4 regions of the Paenibacillus paludis genome follow, and region 4 is predicted to be linked to each of the others. Evidence: riboswitches for the same ligand, from Rfam matches in the RefSeq annotation. Region 4 holds a riboswitch; each other region holds the start of a gene.
The links. A riboswitch is a leader RNA that binds a small molecule or an ion and turns the genes downstream of it on or off. The one in region 4 is predicted to bind cobalamin.
Positions count from the first base shown of each region.

Region 1: linked by a shared signal. The riboswitch ahead of ACAN56_RS09585 (anaerobic ribonucleoside triphosphate reductase) and the one ahead of ACAN56_RS15745 (S-layer homology domain-containing protein) in region 4 are both predicted to bind cobalamin.
Region 2: linked by a shared signal. The riboswitch ahead of metE (5-methyltetrahydropteroyltriglutamate--homocysteine S-methyltransferase) and the one ahead of ACAN56_RS15745 (S-layer homology domain-containing protein) in region 4 are both predicted to bind cobalamin.
Region 3: linked by a shared signal. The riboswitch ahead of ACAN56_RS24540 (energy-coupling factor ABC transporter permease) and the one ahead of ACAN56_RS15745 (S-layer homology domain-containing protein) in region 4 are both predicted to bind cobalamin.

Region 1 covers NZ_JBGJZP010000004.1:201,060-204,266, reverse strand. The annotation lists gene ACAN56_RS09590 (MTH1187 family thiamine-binding protein) at 23-331, opposite strand; cobalamin riboswitch at 764-994, shown strand; gene ACAN56_RS09585 (anaerobic ribonucleoside triphosphate reductase) at 1,330-3,207, shown strand, end outside.
Region 2 covers NZ_JBGJZP010000002.1:308,638-311,844, reverse strand. The annotation lists gene ACAN56_RS04740 (undecaprenyl-diphosphate phosphatase) at 1-528, shown strand, start outside; cobalamin riboswitch at 814-1,024, shown strand; gene metE (5-methyltetrahydropteroyltriglutamate--homocysteine S-methyltransferase) at 1,188-3,207, shown strand, end outside.
Region 3 covers NZ_JBGJZP010000015.1:107,812-111,018, reverse strand. The annotation lists gene ACAN56_RS24550 (DUF6171 family protein) at 1-273, shown strand, start outside; gene ACAN56_RS24545 (ArsR/SmtB family transcription factor) at 477-1,454, opposite strand; cobalamin riboswitch at 1,618-1,806, shown strand; gene ACAN56_RS24540 (energy-coupling factor ABC transporter permease) at 2,070-2,834, shown strand; gene ACAN56_RS24535 (energy-coupling factor ABC transporter substrate-binding protein) at 2,834-3,130, shown strand; gene cbiQ (cobalt ECF transporter T component CbiQ) at 3,114-3,207, shown strand, end outside.
Region 4 covers NZ_JBGJZP010000007.1:161,174-164,380, forward strand. The annotation lists gene ACAN56_RS15740 (GAP1-N2 domain-containing protein) at 1-452, shown strand, start outside; cobalamin riboswitch at 911-1,110, shown strand; gene ACAN56_RS15745 (S-layer homology domain-containing protein) at 1,374-3,207, shown strand, end outside.

The sequences.
Region 1 (3,207 bases), on a different contig from region 4:
ATTTTTTTACAACATCTGGGCTTCAATTCTCCTCCAGCTTGCGTTCAACGGACTGCAGCTTGCTGCGGCTTGTAGACGGCTTGTCGCGGCGGTCATCAATCTTCAGCGACGTGGATACCCGCTGCGCCCCGGCAGCGAAAGGCGACTCATGCAGCGCTTCTACGGCAGCGAGAATCCGCGGGATCGGCCCTTCGATAATCGTCCCCATGGATGTAAGCTCATAAGTGATCCCTTCCACTCCCCTGAGCACACGCTGCATATCGGCCACATAGCTGCTAAGGCTCGTGCTGCCTGTGCCGATCGGAATTACAGTTACTTCGCCAATTGCCATCCTGAACCCCTCCTTAATATGCTGTAAAGCAAAACCCTTTATGGAAACTTCCTCGTGGTAACTCATTCCGGACTATAAACCTAAAACTCCTGATATATGTCTCCGGCCTGTTCTTATTGTAGCAACTCCGCCGCACACCCACAAATCGCCGTGAAGACTGTTGCTCCATTTAACACCCTCCGTAACCTTCGCCTCCCCATATTTCTCCGTTAGGCACTCCAGTGTCACGCTCACTATATTTATGGATTCTTTGTGGCATCTTTTAAGACAATTTATGACTTTATCCAGACACTTTTTGTACCCAACTTGTGGATTACCTGTGGACTAACTGTGGATCATTTGTGAGTAAAACCGCAGAACCCGCTCCCCGCGCGGAGTTTCAAAAAATGGTTTACAAACACAACATATTGGGTTATTTTTATCTAACGACAACAAAATATAGTGGAAACAGGTGTTTCGCTCTTTCAAGCGAGCTGAAGCTTAATAGGGAAACGCGGTGCAAATCCGCTGTGGTCCCGCCACTGTAACCGGATGCCTGCAGGCTTTCTGAAGCCCGCGAAGCAGCGTCTACCGGCAATAGCCACTGAGGGGCGGTAAAGCTCTCGGGAAGGCGCCGGAAGATTCACCGGAAGCCAGGAGACCTGCCTGTTTCGCCGACACCATCATTCATGCCTGCGAGGACCAGGTGAGGTGTCCGCAATGCGGCCTGCACAAGCAGACATAGCCTTCCCGTGTTTTAAGGAGCCAAGGCTGCCGATACCTGAAGGCGATAAACCGTTATCGCCCTCAGGTATCGGCTTCTGCGGAATATATAAGAACAGGACAGAGATTACCCCTGTCCCCTGCTTATATGTTCATCAAGACAACCGGCAAATATCCTTTAAGGATATTTCGTACGCATTCGGGCATTTCCCGCCTCCTCGGCGGGAGATGCTTTTTTACTGCTATCAGGAAGTATATACTTCGTTCTTACTATACCGAGGGGAGAGAGCTAGACAATGACGCTGCTGGAGAAACGGTACAACGGTGGACAAGCTGCACAGGAAGTTCTTTTGGAGGAAGTTATTCATTTGGGACGGGATATTATCGACAGCCGGGATTTGGATCTGCTGCGCGAGAATGCCAATTTGAACGGAGAAAGCTTCTCCGGCAAAATGAGCAAATTCGGCAGTGAATATTCCAAGTGGTATGCCCGCAACTTCACGATGCCGCCACAGCTCGTGCAGGCCATTCAGGATAATGTCGTGTACGTCCACGATCTGGATCAATACGCCATCGGAACGACCAACTGCATCTTCATCCCGTTTGAGCGCCTTCTCCGCGAAGGCTTCAATACCGGCAACGGCAGTGTCCGTCCTCCGAACTCAATTATGACCGCAATGTCGCTGGTGGCGATTATTTTCCAATCCCAGCAAAATGCCCAGTACGGCGGCGTATCCGCCAATAAATTGGATTACGACCTTGCCCCATACGTGACCAAATCCTTCGCTAAGCTGTTCCGCAAGGGACTGGAATACTTTGAAGAAGGACAAGCCGGTGATCACCTCGGCGAAATCACAATGAGCCGCAGCGATCTGGCGGAGCAGTACCCGCGCGCCTTCCGCTTTGCGCAGAAAGAGACCGAAAGCGAAACACTACAGGCAGCAGAGAGTATGATACATAATCTCAATACGATGTCCAGCCGTTCCGGCGGACAGATTCCTTTTACCAGCATCAACTATGGCACCTGCACCTCCCCCGAAGGCCAGCTTGTGATCAGCTCCCTGCTGACCGCCACCATGAACGGCCTCGGCAGCGGAGAAACACCGGTGTTTCCGATCCAAATCTTCAAATGCAAGCAAGGCATCAACCAGCAGCAGGGCGATCCGAACTATGAGCTGTTTCTTAAAGCAGCCGAATGTTCCGCACGCAGACTGTATCCGAACTTTGCCAATCTGGATGCTCCGCTCAACATGCAATACTATGATCCGGCTGACCCGGACACTGAATTTGCTACGATGGGCTGCCGCACCCGGGTGCTGGGTGACCGTTTCGGACGCGATCACTGCTCAGGCAAAGGCAATCTGTCCTTCAACACCCTTAATCTGGTCCGTCTAGGCCTTGCTCACGGCACTGTGACAGGCCGCCGTCTTGCTCCCGACGAGGAAGGCTTCTACGACGACCTGAATCATTATATGGATATTGCGCTGGAGGGCCTGCTGCACCGTTTCCGGATCCAGGCGGCCCAAAAAGCCAAAGCCTCCGATTTCATGATGCGCGAAGGCGTCTGGGAAGGCGGCGAGCAGCTTGCTCCAGAGGACAGCGTAGGCGATCTGCTGAAGCACGGCAGTCTGTCGCTCGGCTTCATCGGTATGGCGGAGTGCATGAAGGCCATGTACGGCAAACATCATGGCGAGGACATGGAGGTCCATGCCAAAGCGCTCGCCGTTGTCCGCCATATGCGTGAGTACTGCGACCGCAAGAGCGAAGAACTTGATCTTAACATCACGCTGTTTGCAACACCTGCCGAAGGCTTGTCCGGCAAATTCACCAAGGTGGACCACAAGGTGCTTGGCTCAATTCCCGGCGTAACCGACCGCGAATATTATACGAACTCCTTCCACATTCCTGTGTATTACGAGATCAGTGCGGCCAAGAAGATTAGCCTTGAGGCCCCTTTCCATGAGTACTGCAACGCCGGAGCCATTTCCTATGTGGAACTGAACGGCAATGCCCGCAGCAACCCGGCGGCTTTTGTCAAAATCATCCGCTACGCGCTGGAGCAGGAAATCAGCTATTTCAGCATTAACCACCCAATTGACCGCTGCTCCGGCTGCGGCTATGAAGGGGTTATCGGCACGAACTGCCCTTCCTGCGGCGCGCATGAGCATGACACC
Region 2 (3,207 bases), on a different contig from region 4:
ATCCCTGCAGGAATCCTCGGTTTTCTGTTCGAGGATTACATCGATGAGCATTTATTTTCAACATCAACGGTGCTGATCGGTCTGGTCATTGGTGCAATATTCATGATTTTTGCCGACCGGTTCGCCCCCAAAAAAATCAAGACAGAGAGTGTTGACCAAATTACATATAGACAGGCGCTATCGGTAGGTTTGATCCAATGCTTGTCGCTCTGGCCCGGCTTTTCACGCTCCGGATCGACCATCTCAGGTGGTGTGCTGCTGGGTATGAGCCACCGTGCGGCTGCCGATTTCACCTTTATTATGGCAGTGCCGATTATGGCGGGTGCGAGTCTGATTTCACTGGTCAAGAACTGGCAGTATTTTACGATAGATGCCCTGCCGTTTTTTATTGCCGGGTTCATTAGTGCCTTCCTGTTCGCGCTGCTCTCTATGAAGTTTTTCCTGAAGCTGATCAACCGGATCAAGCTCATGCCGTTTGCGATTTACCGTCTCGTTCTTGCCGGGGTAGTCTACCTCGTCTGGTTCTAAAAGACAGTTTGAAACAGTCCGTTGACTGCTATCATTTATCGAAAAGGAACCGGCTGTACCTCCTTAACAAGGACGGTACAGCCGGTTCTTTTTGCTGTACACCAAACGTTCGCTGAAGCTGCTTCTTGAAGAGAGGCTGTGAGGGAATGTGCGGCAGAATCGCCGCAAAATGAGCCTGCACGGCGCCAGCTATAGAGAATGTGTATAACGGGAATACCCGTAAATCTGTTGCGGATAAGGTATCGGATTCAGTATGATGGCATCAGATTACGGGATGAATACAATTTGCAAATATCGGAGACAGGCGCCAGCCGGAGTATCAGAAAGGCCCGGAGGCTTAATAGGGAAATTCGGTGACAAGCCGATGCGGTCCCGCCACTGTAACGGAAGAGTTCATAGCAGCCCATGTCACTGGCCATATCTACTTCGCCGGGAAGACTTGCTGATGGATGCCGACGCCGCTAGCCAGGAGACCTGCCTGTCTCAACAGCACTGCAGTACCTACGGAAGATAGGGAGGTGTTAAGACGTTACCCATTGGCAGCCCATGGGCGTCTTTCCCTGCGGCCTGGTTAGGGGAAGACGCTCTTTATTATCGATACCGACTGAGATCATTAACTAAAGCTTAAGGCATTTACTATAGACAAGGGAGTGACTGTAATGACAAACAACATCAAGACGAGCAGCCTCGGTTATCCGAGAATCGGAAAGAACCGGGAGTGGAAAAACACGCTGGAGGCTTACTGGAGCGGCAAAATCAATGAAGAAGCCTTCCGCGCGGAAATGGCCGGGATTCAGCTTCAGCACCTCAAGACACAGCAGCAGGCCGGGATCGCACTGATTCCTGTCAATGATTTCACCTTTTATGACCATGTGCTGGATACCGCTGCTATGTTTGGCATTGTTCCTCCGCGATATGCCTACGATGGCGGAGACATTCCGCTCGATCTGTACTTCGCCATGGCGCGCGGCAATTCGGCCGCCCCTGCCTGCGAGATGACCAAATGGTTCAATACGAATTACCATTATATCGTGCCGGAAATCGGCGGGCAGACTCCCCGCCTGATTGAGAACAAACCGCTCGCTGCCTACCGTTTCGCCAAAGAGCAGGCGGGTATTGAAGGCAAGCCGGTTATAGTCGGACTCTATACCTTCCTGAAGCTCTCCAAGGGGTTCGCTGCCGATCAAATTGCAGAGGTTGCTGCCCGTTTCCTGCCGGTGTATGTGCAGCTGCTGCAGGAGCTGCAGCAGGAAGGCGTGGCTTGGGTACAGATCGACGAACCGGCTATCGTAACCGGCTTAACCGCGGAAGAAGTTGAACTGCTGGGAACTATCTACAGAGAGATCGCTGCAGCAGTGCCCGGACTTCATGTCTTGCTGCAGACTTACTTTGAAGCCGCAGAGCCGCTGGAAGCGCTGCTGGAGTTGCCTGTGCAGGGTATCGGACTGGACTTTGTCCATGACGGCGGGGCTAATCTGGCCTCGATCCGGCGTCTGGGCTGGCCAGAGGACAAATGGCTGGGAGCGGGCATTATCGACGGGCGCAATATTTGGCGTTCCGATCTGGATGCCAAGCTTGAGCTGGTCCGCGCGCTGAAGTCCCATGTGCCGGACGAACGGCTGATCCTCCAGCCATCCTCCAGTCTGCTGCATGTGCCGGTAACTGTTCAAGGCGAGGACAAGTTAAAGCCTGCGGTACGGCAGGCGTTGGCCTTCGCCGACGAGAAGCTGGCGGAGCTGAGTCTGATTGCAGCAGCGGCGGGCGAGGATGGGCAGGTCTATGCCGCAGCGCTCGCCGAGAGCCGCGAGGCGCTGAAAGTGTTCCGCGCCTTGCCGGAACGCGGGCGCCAGGATGTGGCTGAGCAGGTGAGCAGCCTGGATAAGCTGCCGGACAGCCGCAGCTTGCCCTTCGCGGAACGCGTGAAGGTGCAGCAGCAGAAGTGGCAGCTGCCGCTGCTGCCGACAACGACGATCGGCAGCTTCCCGCAGACGCCTGAAGTGCGCCAGGCCCGGCTCAAATGGCGCAAGGGTGTCTGGAATCAGGAGCGCTATGACGGATTTATCCGCCAGCAAATTGCAGATGCGATTACTTTTCAAGAGGAGCTCGGGCTGGATGTGCTCGTGCACGGTGAATTTGAGCGGACGGATATGGTTGAATTCTTCGGCGAGAAGCTGGCAGGGTACCTCTTTACCAAAGGGGGCTGGGTCCAATCCTACGGTTCACGTTGTGTGAAGCCGCCGGTCATTTATGCCGATGTTGCGTTTACCGGCCCTATGACCGTGAAGGAAAGTCTGTACGCCCAGTCGCTCACCAGTCTTCCGGTAAAAGGGATGCTGACCGGTCCGGTGACCATTCTGAACTGGTCGTTTGTCCGTGATGATCTCAGCCGTGAAGAGGTGGCCAACCAGATCGCCCTTGCCCTGCGGTATGAGGTTCAGGCGCTTGAGGAAGCGGGAATCGAGATGATTCAGGTGGATGAACCGGCGATCCGTGAAGGCCTGCCGTTAAAGGCTGAAGATCATGAGCATTATTTGAACTGGGCGGTAAGATCTTTCCGTATCGCTACCAACTCTGTGAAGGCGACCACGCAGATCCATACGCATATGTGCTACAGTGAGTTCAATGACATGATCGGATCGATCTCGGCGATGGATGCCGATGTAATCTCCATCGAGACCT
Region 3 (3,207 bases), on a different contig from region 4:
AGCACTTTATCAACCTGCAAGGGCTGCCGGGAAGAGTATAAGGTGACGGATGCCCAGATTGCCCGGATTCTGGCTTCACCAATGTTCACCCCGGACAACACCGCTTCAGATGAAGTATACAGGGAGCGGGTTGCCCTTTGCTCAGCTTGTCCGAAGCTCCAGGATGGCGTAACATGCACGGCCTGCGGCTGTATTATACCGGTCGTGGCCAAGCTGAAGGAGCGCGGCTGCCCGTTGCCGGGCGGCGGTTTGTGGAGTCCGGTCACGGAGTAGCGTTCCGCCAAGCCGTTGGAGAGCCTTTGTCACAGAGGAAGCATCATCGGCTGTGAATACCGGAAAGAACCCCCTGGAGTCCCAGGCATACTGAAATTTTAAACGCCCTCATCACTCGTGGATGCAATACCGCGAGGGATGGGGGCGTTTATGTGAGAAGAGAAGAATATATATGCGGACTTTACAGTGAAGGCATCGCTTGGCTAGGAAACTGTTCCATTCCCATTGTCAGTACCTGCTGCTGCATCCCTTTTATCCGCGTCAGCACCATTGAATCCATCGATATAGAACAGCTCTACGACCAGATCCTCGTTGTAATTGCCGAAGCCTTTGCCGAATAAGGTGAGCCCGCCGATATGTTCGGCATCCTCTTCCACCGAGAGCCTGAAGGTCCACTGCTTGTTGCGGATTGCAACCTGCTCCAGCGTAATGTCTGAGAGTTTTAAGCCGTCCATATAGGTTCCTTTTGGGGTAATGCGCAGCTGCTTGAGCAGGCCGTATTGATTGGTGTACGCCGGCCACCAGGCAGGGGTATATTTCCCCGGGCTGTCTCCGTAATCGCCTGGGCTAGTCCAATACCCGAGCTTCTGGCCATTTAGCGTAAACGCAATATCCGAAGGCCAGTTATTATTGGTTGAGGGTGCTTCCGAGGCAATCTCCATCGTAATGATGAGCTCCTCCGGCTGCTGGCTGGACAACAGGAAGTTGGGTATTTTGTATTCGACATAACCTTTGCCAAACCAGAGAATTCCGGCATTCATCCGCTCCATATCCCAGAAATAACGCGGATCGTCGAAGCTGCCGATGATATGCTCGGTAGTGGCCAGCCCGCAGGTTGGCTCTATCTCAAAATCGGAATAATGTCCGACCGGTATTTCTTTCCGGTGACCCTTGCGCTCTGCTTTGGCCTGGAGTGGGAAGATAATCTCCACCCCTTCAGCGGCAAGAGAACAAATCTTTTGCAGTCCGCTTCGTCCGGGAGCCATATGGGTGCGGATCAGTCCGGCCGTTTCCAGCTTACGCACATGCATTGTCATAATGGCGCTGCTCAGCTTGACCGCTCCCGCCAATTCCTTTACATTCATGGGCTGAACAGCAAGCAGCTGCAGCATTCGCAGACGTACAGCGCTTGAGAGCGCCTCGTACACCGGCAGGGAATCTTCGGTAAGATCAAGTTTCATTTTCTGGGTACGCCTCCGGATTCAAGTTATATAGTTAATAATTATATTACTTAAATGGCTTTCTTACAACCCGTTGGGTTCACCGGATGGTGTGCTGGAGAACTTTGCCGCTCCACTTTTATCACAGACACCACCCGGCGAAGTCCACTATAATGTACAGGATAAATTAGCGATAAGACAAGGTGCCCTTGTAACTACAAGGGGTAACAGGGAATCGGGTGCAAATCCCGAGCGGTCCCGCCACTGTAAGGAAGAGCTGAACTTCAGCATGTCACTCGGCAAACAGCCGGGGAAGACGAAGGAAGGCGTTATGATCCCGAGCCAGGAGACCTACCTTGTTTGCGCGCACCACGACTCTACGCGGATAGGAGCGGTGTACGAATTGGTTAAAGAGATGAAGGCATGCAGTTTTGGAGACGGTGGATTTTGAAGATTTGGTGCAGAGCAAGTGCCAGCTTCAGCTCCCCCACATTACAATTCTGCGAATTCTCCGCGCTGTTGCAGCGGGACCACCATCTCTTACATATCTGATGACGTACATAGCACTCCCACCCCCCGGGGCGGGAGTTTTTGATTTGATGCGGCACAAAATGACGAATCCATGGAGGGAAAAGCATGAACAAACGCAAGTTTTGGAGTTTTGCTGCACTTATTGCCGGATTTACCGTTTATTTTTTGCTGAATGAGCCGGGCACGGCCAACGCGATGCATATTATGGAGGGGTTTCTGCCGGTAGGCTGGGCCGTATTCTGGTGGGCGGCGTTTCTGCCGTTTTTTGCCCTTGGAGTCCTTAAGCTGAAGAAAATGACCAAGGACAACCCGGAGCTGAAGCTGCTGCTTGGGCTGGCGGGTGCATTTACCTTTGTATTGTCGGCACTCAAAATGCCTTCCGTAACCGGAAGCAGCTCCCATCCTACAGGAACGGGGCTTGGTGCTGTAATGCTGGGGCCGCTGCCGATGAGCGTAATCGGGTCTGTTGTACTGCTGTTTCAGGCGCTGCTGCTGGCGCACGGGGGGATAACGACACTCGGAGCGAATGCATTTTCGATGGCAGTGGCCGGTCCTTTTGCCGGGTATGCGGTCTATAAGCTGCTGATGAAGGTGAACGGTCGTGAAAAGCTGGCTGTCTTTATGGCAGCGGCAGTGGCCGATCTCATGACGTATGTGGTGACCTCGGTTCAGCTTGCAGTGGCTTTTCCGGCGGCAGACGGAGGTGTGCTGGCTTCTCTGATTAAGTTCGGCGGTATTTTTGCCGTGACGCAGATTCCGCTCGCCATCAGCGAGGGGCTGCTGACCGTGCTGCTCTGGAACTGGCTGAAATCCTACAGCCCGAATGAGCTGTCGCTGCTGAAACGGCAAACCAAGGGAGGAAGTCTGTGATGAGCAATAAGTGGAAAAATGGGTTGATGCTGCTGGCGGTGATTTTGCTGGTGGTGCTGCCTCTGCTGCTGGTGAACGGGGAATTCGGCGGGGCTGACGATGCCGCAGAGGGTGTAATTACAGAGATTGATCCCGGTTATGAGCCCTGGTTCAAACCGCTGACCGAGCTGCCCGGCGAAACGGAAAGCATGCTGTTCGCGCTGCAGGCGGCGATCGGGGCCGGAGTGATTGGCTATTCCATCGGCCTGCTGAAAGGCAGACAGGACCGGCGCAAGCTTAATGATCAGAAGAATTGATGCGTTATCCTACAGCAATGCGCTGAGGCAGCTGCCCGCGATGTGGAAAAGCCTGTTCGCAGCAGTCATGTTCATCC
Region 4 (3,207 bases):
CGGATGCCGGAACGGAAGTCGACGCGACGGGGACCGCGAACGCCGGAACAGAAGTCGGCGCGACAGGGAACGCGAACGCTGGAGCAGAAGCCGGCGCGACGGGTAACGCGAACGCCGGAACAGAAGTCGACGCGACGGGTAACGCGAACGCCGGAACAGAAGTCGGCGCGACAGGGAACGCGGACACCGGAACGGAAGCCGGTGCGTCCCCGGCTGTGTCATCCGCGCCTTCGCCGGGCGTGACCGGGGGGGCTTCGTACCAAGTCACTGTGGATCTGGAACCGGGGGCTAAGCTGGCCGAGGGCAACATGATCATCGCGGGCGATTACAAGCTGACTCTGCAGTCGGATCCAGCACTTACGGCAGCCCCTACACCGAGTGCCCAGCCTACTGCAACTGCGACTGCAACGCCTTCGGATGATGGCGGAGCAGCAACCGATGCTGCTGAGTAAAGCGATATAAATAGACAAAAATCCTGAACCGCATGTTTTGCCCGGAAAGAGCAGGGCAGATGCGCGTTCAGGATTTTTTTCTTTACACTGAGCTCCGGTGTTGGTTATTGCAGATCATACCCAGTAAAGGGGATATTTCCCTCTAATGTGGACTATAGATTGAGAATAAGTTGTATAAGACGAAATATTACCGCTAAATTATCCGGTTGAGCCAGATGAGGCGTTTTGCGAAATAATAGCGGGTGTAAATCCGCCTAATCCTTATTAATGTGGGAGTAGCTAAAACTTAGCGGGCATTTTTTCCGCTACTAATGATGAACTGCGTGCAGACAGGTTGGGAGCAACGAAGAGTGTGTTTGATGCTTTCGAAAAGGGATCAGCCGGCAACGGGCGGCATTGGAACAGCTTTTCTATAGACATACAAGGGAATAGTGGATATGATTATGAATATTAAAATTTGATAGTCTAGTGAAAAGGGTGCAGATTCTATCCATAGAATTTGCTTAAAAGGGAAGGCCGGTGCAAGTCCGGCGCGGTCCCGCCACTGTAAATGCAGAGCGACTCTTAAGGGTGCCACTGTCCTGTGAAGCAAGGACGGGAAGGCGGAGGGAAGCGGTGAAGCATAAGCCAGGAGACCTGCCTTTTTCTTGAACGTTTCTATTCTTCGTGGGGTAAGAATGCGGAACATTACAAATGGATGTGGTGGCGGAGCTTGAGCACCGCCGTACTTCATTTGTATTCTTCCGAGGCCGCCCTTAGCAGGGGCGGTTTTTTTGAGGGATGAGGATGAGGTATAAGCCGGTTGCTGTGCGTGTTCCTTCTCTCTCACAGAAACGGCCCCGTCCTTTTGAAAGGGACAGCACAGCCGTTTCTTCTTGTTGTCCGCTGCTTCACTATTTTATTCACGGAAAGAGGTTAACGATGAAGACTCTTCTCTCTGCCAAGTCCTTTATGCTTGGCCTGGCTTTATTGCTGGTTATTTCGATTCTGGGCACAGCGCTTGTTCCTTCAGGACAAGTGTTTGCCGGAGCGGTCTCCGCTACCGCGTCCGGGGGAACGGAAAGTGTTACGGCTGCTGTATATGCAGCAGACGAATCTGGCGCAGAGCCGGCTGCGGCTGCATTAACAGCGAAGCAGCAGATTACAGTTGCCGGAGCGACCTATGCGGCTGCCGAGTATATGCTCAGCAGTGGCGTGACGTCAGAATGGCAGGCGGTTGGCCTCGCACAGGCGGGCTACAAAGTTCCGGAAAGTTATGTCCGGCTGCTGGAGCAAAAAGTGCGGACAGCCAGCGGCAGCTTTGCCGCAGTCACTGATTATGCACGGATTGTGCTCGCGGTACAAGCCGTGGGGGCTGATCCGGCGAACTTTGCCGGAAACGGCTCTGAACCGGGTTTTAATCTGGTTGAGCGTATCTATAACAGTGACAAAATGAGCGGCCAGACGCTGAACAATCCGGTCTATGCGCTGCTGGCACTGGATTCCGGCAATTATACCATTGGGGCGGATGCCAAATGGAGCAAAGCGGCGCTGCTGAGTGAGATCCTGTCCAAGCAAAATGCGGACGGCGGGTTTGCCTTGACTTCCGGGGCAAGCGAGCCGGATATGACGGCGATGGCTTTGACGGCCCTTGCTGCGCATAAGAGTGATCCGGTGGTTGCAACTGCCGGGCAAAAAGCAGTAGCCTGGCTGTCCGCTGCGCAGGACAGCAACGGCGGCTTTGGAGGCAGCAGCGAAAGCGCGGCACAGGTCATTATCGGCCTTGCCTCCTTCGGGGTAGACCCGGAAGGAGCAGAATTCTCCAAGGGTGAAGCAGACCTGATAAGCAGACTGCTCAGCTTCAGCGTAGAGGGCGGCGGGTTTGCCCATAATCAGGGCGGAAATGTAAATGCATTTGCTACAGAGCAGGGGCTGCAGGCGCTGGTGGCCTACACCCTGTACAGCGGGGGCGGAAACGGCAAGCTGTATGACTTCACCAAGCCAGCGGTTCCGAATCCGTTAGTGTATGTGCCCCTTGTAATTGAAGGGCCGCAGAACACGCTGGGAGAAGGGATGGCATACGCAGGCAATGTCCTCGAGGTGCTGGAGAAAGTGGCAGCCCAGAAGGGCCTTCCGATTAAGAATGAATCGGGCAGCTATGTAACGGGAATCGGCGGCATCCAAGCCGGAATCTACGGCGGCTGGGATGGCTGGAAATACGCTGTATCCCGGGATGGGGCATGGATTGATCCCGATGTAGGAATGAAGGACTTTAAACTTAAGGAAGCAGACCGGGTCCTCGTTTATTATGCGGGCAATGATACGCAGCTGGTGAATTCGCTGACGCTGTCCGCGTCGCAGCCAGGTGAGGAGGAGCCTTTCTCAGTTACGGTTACCCAGATAAAATGGGTATGGGACAACGCCACAAATATCTCGAGTCCTGTAACCTCAAGTGCATCTGGTGTGGAGGTGGCGGTCGGAGACCGGAAGGCAACAACCGGTGAAGACGGCAAAGCGGTCTTTGCCGAAGGTGTTCCGGCAGGAGACTATACGCTAACCGTAACCGGCTATGTTACGGACAATGCACCAACTATCGCTAAATATTCGCAAGCTGTAAAGGTAATCTCCAAGAATGTACCAGTCCACCTGTCGGTTGAAGGACCTGAGGGGCCGGTCGCTGAGGGAGCGCTGCAAGCATCCAACGCGCTGGCGGCATTGAAGAAGCTTACGGCATCCGGAAATATTCCGCTGGAGATTACGGAGTCCTCCTATGGCA